2 regions of the Desulfosporosinus youngiae DSM 17734 genome follow, and region 1 is predicted to be linked to the other one. Evidence: riboswitches for the same ligand, from Rfam matches in the RefSeq annotation. Region 1 holds a riboswitch; the other holds the start of a gene.

Region 1 (4,575 bases):
CTGACTTTATCTCTTCGCTTATGGATCATAATCCCTCCGTAATCAGTTAGGAAAACCAGCTTGTTTTCAGGCACTAAAAAAGACATGCCCCTGCTAACTATGTTAGGGGCATGTCTTTTTTAGTAGTTATGTGCATTTTGGAGCAGGAATATTAGCATCTACCCAATCAAACAATTCATGGACACTATACACCGTCAACCCTGTATGCGGGTTGTTTCTTTTAATGAAAATAATCTCTATCCCCAACTCTAAGGCAGCCGAGACTTTCGTATCAGTTCCGCCGGCGGACCCGCTATCACGGGTCAAAAGAATATCTGCTCCATAGAATTTAAGAGATACTTTATTGACCTCTTTAGAAAATTGTCCTTGCATAGCAATGATATTCCTAGGCGATATACCCATATTCTGGCATTTCTGAACCAAACGGCCCTCCGGCAGAACCCTGACAACGATACGGGCCAATCGAGCAAAAGGACTTCGGACGATGCTTTCCAATTGGTGACTTCCGGTCGTAACAAAAACTGTTACCAGCCGTCCTTTTTCTTGATACAAAGTACCTACGCGGTCTTCCAATTGGATCAGTGCTTCCTCCCAATTATTCACTGAATATATTAAGGGGCTGACAGGAACGATTGTCTCAGGTCTTTCTAAGCGAAGATAAGGAATATCCTGCTCTTCACACCATTGGCGCAGATGGGCAAACTTCACACTGCTGGAAGGAGGACTGGCATCAATGACCAATGAGGGTAAATGCAGCGAAGCCTTTTCACTCCAGGTTTGCATCCGTGTCAGCTCATACCTTCTGCTATTGAGATATTCACTAATCTCACGTGCCGCGGCCGTTTCTCCTAAAAGTAAAATCATGGCTACCTCACTCTATGCTGTTTGCTGACCGCTTTTAATCGCAATAGTTTTAAACAGATCCTCTTTTGATTTCGGCAAAGGGGCCGAAGGAAGCAGCCATCCTTTTTTGACCAACTCAATATGTGTCTCAATCAGCCAGGGAATTGTCAAATCGGCACGCTGCACAATTTCCGGCTGCAAAAATAATTCGCCGGGTAATCCTTGAGCAATGATCTCCCCACGGTACATAATGACTAACCTATCTGCCCAGCTATATGCCAGATCGACATCATGAGTCGATAGAATCATAGTCTTGCCTTGATCACTTAACTTATCCAAAAGCTGCATGAACTCTTGTGAGTGACGAGGGTCCATTCCGGCGGTTGGTTCATCAAAAATAATGACTTCCGGCTCCATAGCCAGAACCCCCGCAATCGAAACACGTTTTTTCTGCCCATAGCTTAATAAATGCGTAGGCTTATCCTGAAGGTCTTTAGTCTCTGTATCTACCAGAGCCCGTTCAACTCTCTCAATGACTTTTTCTTCTGAAAGTCCGAGATTGAGCGGACCAAAGGAGATGTCCTGATAAACACTGGCGGAAAATAATTGACTATCAGGATCTTGGAAGACTATTCCTACGTTTTTGCGTAATTCTATTAACGCTTTGTTTTTGTAGGAAATCTCCTCTCCCCGATATTTAATACACCCTGAATCCGGACGATATGTTCCGTTCAATTGCATAAATAAGGTGGATTTTCCCGCCCCGTTTGAACCCAAAATAGCTAACTTTTCACCCTTTATAATCGGTAAATTAACTTTGCGTAAAGCATTTGTACCGTCTGGATAGGAATACTCTAAATTAACTACTTCTAGTATGCACTTAGACAAACGCATTACCTCCAAAGCAAATTTAAAACGATCAGGGGAATCCCGATTATTATTATAACAAGATAATTTATAAGATCAACGGGGTATTTCGGGGTCGGGCACCTTGATTTCTCCGTAGAACACCGTTCTGACATAGAATAATACCTATAATCATAGTCACAATTGCAATAAAGTTTTTTCCGAAGGGTGAGCGTTTAATCCCTCTTACTCAAACTATGTTTACCCTTTGACAGCCCAATATAATAAAAGACAAATCCACTCCCGATCGCAGCCTGCAAAGCAAACAATAAGGATTCAATTTCACCGCTGGGCGGTTCCCAAAATGATTCAAACCAAGGGGTATAGTCAGCGTTAAGCTCCGTGATCGCTTCTGATGCCTCACCATCGGCACCGCCAAATTCTGCATCCTTTGCTACAAAAAGAGGGACGACTGCTAATAAGACTACAAATAATAGAATTATCATGTTCTTGGTAAAGAGTTTCATGCTTTAACCCCCCGTTTAATGGAAGATACGGCCTTGCCTGTAAATGCGGTTAAAACCTGCAAGTCCTTTTGGCTATAAACCATGAGAATATTAAACACCATTACCGTAAGCAGACCTTCGCTAATCGCTAAAGGAACCTGAGTGACTGCAAAAATGCCCATGAATTTAAGGATAGCGGCACTCACTCCACCTGAAGCCGCCGGAAACGCAAGACCTAACTGAATGGAGGTTGTTACGTAGGTCATTAAATTTCCTAAGCTTGCTGCCGTAAAGATCGAGAGCCATTGGGGTGCCCCCAGTTTTTTCAGGCCTTTGTAAACACCATATGAGACAAAAGGGCCTACTATTCCCATTGAAAAGGTGTTTGCTCCTAAGGTCGTTATTCCCCCATGGGCCAGCAAAAGAGCCTGGAAGATTAAGACTATCATTCCTAAAACGGTCATAGCCGCAGGTCCAAATAGAATGGCGCCTAAGCCGACACCTGTAGGGTGAGAGCAGCTGCCGGTAACTGACGGAATCTTTAAAGCGGATAGAACAAAAGCAAATGCCCCTGCCATCCCAAGCAGCATCTTCAAATTCGGATGGAGTGCCAGTGTTTTTTTAATGGAGCGTACTCCTGCAATAACAAAAGGTATCATAGCGATCCACCAGAAGGCGGCCCAGTTAAACGGTAAGAATCCCTCCATGATATGCATACCATAAGCGTTATCCGGGAAGAAGATGTATACAGCCATAACATAGATCATCAGTAAACCGATATTTTTTATCTTAGGAAGACCTTTCATATCAACAACTCCTTTTTATGTTAGACACCAATAAAAATTAAGAATTTAGCAAACTGCCCAGATAAGCTTTACCTGCCACTATACTCTTTTCCACCTCTCCTTTCTAAAAATAACGAGGCAACCAGTACATTACTGTCTTTAGACAGTAATGTACTGGTTGCCTCGAACTATACGGTCTTTTCCACTTTCAAGTCGCACTCGCATTTTGAAGCAGATCCCGCTTGAACAAGACATCTACCCGCAGGTCGGTTTCCCTCAGGAAACCACTATTTATGTTATAAACAGTTAAAGCCCTCCACGATATGGAGGGCTTAATCGACAAAAACCCTGCCACCCATCCATCGTGAGTTAAAGCAGACGAGCAGTCAGGTCTCCTGGCTTAGGTTCTTCGCCCATTGCCTCCTTCCCAAGTTTCCTCAGTGGATATGGCAATAAGCTCCCCATTTACAGTGGCGGGACCGCGCCGGATTCACACCGGCTTCCCTGTCGAATTTTTCTTACACAGAAAAATTACTGGCTCGAAGTATTTACTTTTTATAAACTTAACATGAATGTTCTTCCTAGTCAAGCACAAGTTTTCCCAATTTAGCAACTATTCAACCTCTTGAATAATCGGTAAGATCACAGGCCTGCGGCGGGTTTTTTCGTAAAAGTGCTTACTTAAAACCTCACGGATCTGGTTTTTTAAGACAGCCCATTCCGTAATACGATTCTCTCGGCAACGAGCCATGGTCTGCTTGATTTTTTGTTTAGCCTCATCTAGCATGGTCTCCGACTCACGAACATAAACAAACCCCCGCGTGACTACGTCCGGCCCTGCCACAATCGCCCCGCTCGCACGGCTTATTGTCATAACAACAATTAAAATTCCGTCTTGGGAGAGTTGCTTACGATCCCGCAGCACAATATTCCCGACATCCCCGATCCCTAAGCCATCGATCAAGACCTTGCCGGCCATAACCTTGCTGCCTAAAGCGGCACCATGTCGTGTAAACTCAACGACCCCACCATTTTCAGTGATAAAAATATTCTCTCTGGGGATACCAAGCTGCTCTGCTAATTGCGCATGTTTAATCAACATACGGTACTCCCCATGGACCGGCATAAAATACTGTGGACGGACCATACTTAGCATTAACTTTTGCTCTTCTTGGCTCGCATGTCCGGATACGTGCATTCCTTCCGCTGATTCATAAATCACATTGGCACCCAGCTTGAATAATTGATCCACCGTTTTTGCTACAGATTTTTCATTACCCGGGATGGGGCTGGCGGAAATAATCACAGTGTCTCCCGGCTGAATCGCTACATGCCGATGGTCGTGGTTCGCCATTCTAGTCAAGGCAGACATTGGTTCACCCTGACTTCCTGTCGTTAAAATACAGATTTGATTTCCTGGTAAGCCGATTATTTCATCGATATCCATTAAGGTTCCCTCGGGAATATCCAGATATCCTAATTCCTCGGCAATCCCTACTATGTTCACCATACTCCGTCCTACAACCGCAACTTTACGGTTTGTATTTACAGCCGCAGTGATAGCCTGCTGGAGCCGGTAGACGTTTGAAGCAAAA
Region 2 (4,575 bases), 2.4 Mb from region 1:
GGAAATAAATAAGAGAAACGCTAGGTTATTTTTAGAGGATATAGTTGCTTTCGCAACTATATCGTGATACAATTCGGGAAAAGGTGAAATCGACATATGTCAGATAAACGTGAAAATAAACGATCCTATATAAAAGCGATTTCGGCTATTTACAGATACAGCCAAACATATATTGGAGAGAATATCAAAAAATATAATATCGGGAAAGGACAGTGGAGTTTTTTAACCCAGCTGCTTTTTAATGAGGACGGCTTGACCCAGGAAGAGCTGAGCGAGAAGCTGCATATTGACAAAGCTAATACGGCCAGAGCCGTAAAAAAACTGGAAGATGAAGGCTATGTTTATTGGGAAGAGGATCCTAAAGACGCCAGAAAGAAACGGATCTATGTAACAGATAAGTCTTTGGGATTTGAAAAAGAATTTCATCAGGTTTTTAAAAATCTGAACAAACTATTGTCCCAAGGCTTTACGGAAGAAGAAAAAGAGATTACTAAGAAATTACTATTTAGAATGTTGGATAATATTATCGAATACAGAAGCGGTCAAGGTAAATGAAGGGATAACAGAGGGGTAAAAACGATAATTGGTGGTGTTGCCACGGAAATTATTATGCGGCCAATAGGGTATATTCGCTCCCCTTTTAAGGAAAAAAAGGAGATTCCCAGACAAAATATTTTAGCAGCAGGTCAAAAGGCAAGGATAGAACTATTGGATGAATATCAGGAAGGCATCGAAGATATTCAGGCAGGGTCCTACGGGATTATCCTATTCTATTTCCATCAATCAGACGGTTATAGTTTAAAGACGGTTTCCCGAAAAACCCAAGAATATTTAGGGGTTTTTTCCACAAGATCTCCTAACAGGCCAAATGGAATTGGTATGTCCATTGTTAAGTTCACCAAAATCGAAGGTAGCAGCCTCGAATTTCAAGGTGTGGATATGCTGGACAATACCCCTGTGTTGGATATTAAACCTTATGATCAGGCTCTGAATCCTAAGGATTAGGGAATAACCGGCAGATCGTGTCTTTTCAGGTTCAAGCCTTTGACTAATGGACGGGGATCTGATCATATGAAGAAGAATGCTGGCATTATGCTGTAACATGATTAGTGAAAAATTTAATAGTAAAAATAGGTTTCGGCAGATATCTGTTATCTTCCGATTAAAAAGGGAAGTGGGTGAAAATCCCACGCGGTCCCGCCGCTGTATATAGAGGAGTTTTTACAAAATGCCACTGGGCAACTGGGAAGGCTGTAAAAATGTTGATACTTGAGCCAGAAGACCTGCCTATTTTCACATACCGAAGGTACTCTACGAGCGATAGGGGTGGTATAGGTGGATTAGTCAACTCGAGTAGTTGAACAACTCTTAGCTTCTAAAAGATTGTAGAAGCTAAGAGTTTTTTATTTGAAAGTTTTCACAGGTTAACTAAAGCTTTCGTCTCACCGGAGGATAACTAAAAGGCTAATCTGTGCGAAGACAGTGTCTGCAAGTAGGGCTAATTCGTGGGTCGACAGTGTCTTCGTGTGGTGGGTGCCAGCGAAGTTTTCTTCAGAGAACAAAAAAGGAAGACTACTTGATTGAATGATAAGGAGGGGTATAAATGTAACAAAGAAAAAACACTATTGACGAATTTTGAAGTAAGTTAAAAAGAGAGGAGAACATAATGGAAAAGATAATGAAAAAAATAGTAAAAACCAGCCTTGCCTTATTTCTTGTGATGGCGTTACTCATTTCGTTCGCCGGGTGTGGCCCATCAAGCGCAGAGGGAAGCTTTACGGGTAGGGCAGCAGGCTATCATGGAGAGCTTACGGTAACAACCGAAGTCGATAAAGATGGAAAAATTGCCAATATTGCCGTGGGTGAGAATAGCGAAACAAAAGATATCGGAACCATTGCCATAGAGAAAATTCCCCAACGCATTATTGAAGCACAGTCCTTGGCTGTCGATGTTGTTTCCGGTGCTACACTCACAAGCAATGGAATCATCAATGCCGTTGCCAATTCATTGGAGACTGCCGGCAAGAACCCTTCAAAATACGGGTATCTTGTGCCTGAGGAAGAAACGGAAAAGGTAACTGCTGCAATCAACAAAGAGGCAATGCCTGTAAAGCAGGAAATTACAGACTCTATAACCATAACAGATGCTAAAGGCCGCAAAGTAACCATTGGCCTGCCGATTTCGTCCTATGCCATAAGTACGATGGATGTCATGGACTATATTATACCCCTTAAAGGTAAGGATGCCTTTAAAATGCTGGTGGCTTCAGGAGAGGATGGTGGCCATGGCATACAAAAATATGAGAAACTGTACAGGCCCAGTGTGGGTAATTACATGGAGCACGTGGGACAGATATCCGACCATAATGCTCCTTTTGACCTGGAAATGATTCTGGCTATGGATCCCGATGTGCTCATTGTCAATTCTGCAATGTCCGCTCATAATTACGCCCTGGAAATAGAAGCACAGCTGACAAAGGCAGGAATCCCCATCGTTCTTATCAATGTCCCCGGCAAAAATCTGGATAAGTCTGTTCAGCAAACCATGAAGCTGCTTGGTCAGGTATTCCAGGAGGAAAAGAAGGCTGCCGAAGTGTCGGCTTTCCTCGATAAGCAGTACGGATTGATCGCTTCCAAAAATCTTTCCCAACGTAAGGACAAGCCCACAGTCTACTATGAAAAGTCGGGATATTCCGAAGTTTATGGATCGACCGCAACCAGTGCTGCGGGTTGGGGTTTACCTATCAGGATTGCTGGTGGTGATAACATTGCCGACGCCCTTCTTTTGGATACTGCAGCTTCAGGCGGGGGCGGCAGTAATCTTGATCCTGAGTATGTTCTAAAGGCTGATCCGGATTACATTATCCTTAGTGGAACCAATGACGGATGGCTGGATTCTATTAAAGAAACAAAAAAATGTGAATTTGATATCCTCAACAGAATTGGCTGGCGTGATTTGACGGCTATTAAAAATGGTAATCTGTACGAATTTGCCCATGCAACAAGCAGATCGATTTACGCTTTCTATCCCTGCCTGAAAATGGCTAAGCTATTCTATCCGGAAGAATTTAAAGAGGTTGACCCGGACGCGGTTCTCGATGAGTTCTTTGACCGATTTATGGTTCTGGACAGTGATATCACCACCTGGTTTATGACTCTTAAAGATTGTACTTCAGATAAGTAAATAATACAGCAAAGGGCTGTGGGAAAAGCAGCAAGCATTCCAGAGCCCTTTGGCCATCGTTTATTTACTGAAAAAACATATAGCGAGGTAATATAAATAATGGAATATCAAATAAGGCCTGAAGAGAGTGTAAACCGAAAGCTGTATAACAGCCTGATAAAGAAAAGGGTTATCTTGATCATGGTACTGCTGATTGGCTTGGCTTTCTTACTGATCCTGAATATTTCCATGGGTTCATCCTCCATAAGTATTCAGGAAATATTGAGAGTGTTGTTTACAGGTGAAGGGGACGGTCATAACCCAATGATCATCAGGCAGATACGCTTGCCCATGGCTCTTATGGCCGTTGTTATCGGGGCGTCCTTGGCTATTGGCGGCTGTGAAATTCAAACCATACTGCGCAATCCTATAGCGAGTCCCTTTACCCTGGGAATATCTGCTGCAGCCTCCTTTGGGGCAGCCATGGGACTGATATTGAATGCAAATCTGTTTCATGTTTCAGATACCCTGGTAGTGACGGTGAATGCTTTCGTCTTCTCGCTTCTTGTGGCCGTGGCGATCTACTTATTCTCCCGTCAGAGTTCAATCGGCAAGACTGCTATTATTTTATTTGGTATAGCCTTGAATTTTCTTTTTAGTGCTCTCACCATGATTTTGCAGTATGTTGCCGATGAAGATGAACTTCAAAGTTTGATTTTCTGGAATTTTGGCAGCTTGCTGAAAACTACCTGGGATAAGTTTTTTATTGTCTTGGTTGTACTTGCAGTATGTTTTTTTATTATGTATAAAGATGCCTGGAAACTGACCGCCATGACTCTTGATGATACGAAGGCGAGGAGTTTAGGTGTAGATACTGCTAAAGTACGAAGAAGAGTCATTTTTATAACTTCCCTGCTTACCGCCGTAGCCGTCTGTTTTGTGGGAACCATAGGGTTTGTGGGTCTTATCGCCCCTCATATTGCCCGGCAGCTTGTGGGTGAAGATCAACGGTTTTTTATGCCCCTTTCTGCATTAACCGGTGCTTTTATAATGTCCTTTGCGTTTGTTATAAGCAAAGTCATTATAAAAGGAGTCATACTGCCCATAGGATTGGTAACGGCTGTCATTGGAATTCCGTTTTTTGTCTCCATAATATTTGGTAAAATGAGGAGTATGCAATGATAAGAGTCAATAATCTGAGCTTTTCCTATCAAAAAAGCAAACGGTCCCATAAAATATTTGATGGCTTAAGTCTTACTTTTGCCAAAGGTCTCAATGTAATCCTCGGACCTAACGGCGCCGGAAAATCGACCTTGCTTAAATCGATTTTCGGATTGCTGAATTATCACGGAAACATATTATACGGTACTGAAAGCATAACCGCCATGAATACGGAAGAGAAAATAAAGCTT

The links. Region 1 has a riboswitch for cobalamin ahead of DESYODRAFT_RS20980 (energy-coupling factor ABC transporter permease). Riboswitches for the same ligand answer to the same signal wherever they lie in the genome.
Region 2: it holds a riboswitch for cobalamin, as region 1 does, so the genes downstream of both, DESYODRAFT_RS06130 (ABC transporter substrate-binding protein) here and DESYODRAFT_RS20980 (energy-coupling factor ABC transporter permease) in region 1, are expected to answer to the same signal.

Annotation. Positions count from the first base shown of each region.
Region 1 covers NZ_CM001441.1:4,543,864-4,548,438, forward strand. Annotated here, with positions in the region: gene DESYODRAFT_RS20960 (LysR family transcriptional regulator) at 1-50, shown strand, start outside; gene DESYODRAFT_RS20965 (precorrin-6A/cobalt-precorrin-6A reductase) at 127-864, opposite strand; gene DESYODRAFT_RS20970 (energy-coupling factor ABC transporter ATP-binding protein) at 877-1,731, opposite strand; gene DESYODRAFT_RS20975 (energy-coupling factor ABC transporter substrate-binding protein) at 1,926-2,216, opposite strand; gene DESYODRAFT_RS20980 (energy-coupling factor ABC transporter permease) at 2,213-3,001, opposite strand; cobalamin riboswitch at 3,349-3,530, opposite strand; gene DESYODRAFT_RS20985 (ribonuclease J) at 3,594-4,575, opposite strand, start outside.
Region 2 covers NZ_CM001441.1:1,250,446-1,255,020, forward strand. Annotated here, with positions in the region: gene DESYODRAFT_RS06120 (MarR family winged helix-turn-helix transcriptional regulator) at 97-555, shown strand; gene tsaA (tRNA (N6-threonylcarbamoyladenosine(37)-N6)-methyltransferase TrmO) at 610-1,005, shown strand; cobalamin riboswitch at 1,116-1,305, shown strand; gene DESYODRAFT_RS06130 (ABC transporter substrate-binding protein) at 1,667-3,184, shown strand; gene DESYODRAFT_RS06135 (FecCD family ABC transporter permease) at 3,284-4,345, shown strand; gene DESYODRAFT_RS06140 (ABC transporter ATP-binding protein) at 4,342-4,575, shown strand, end outside.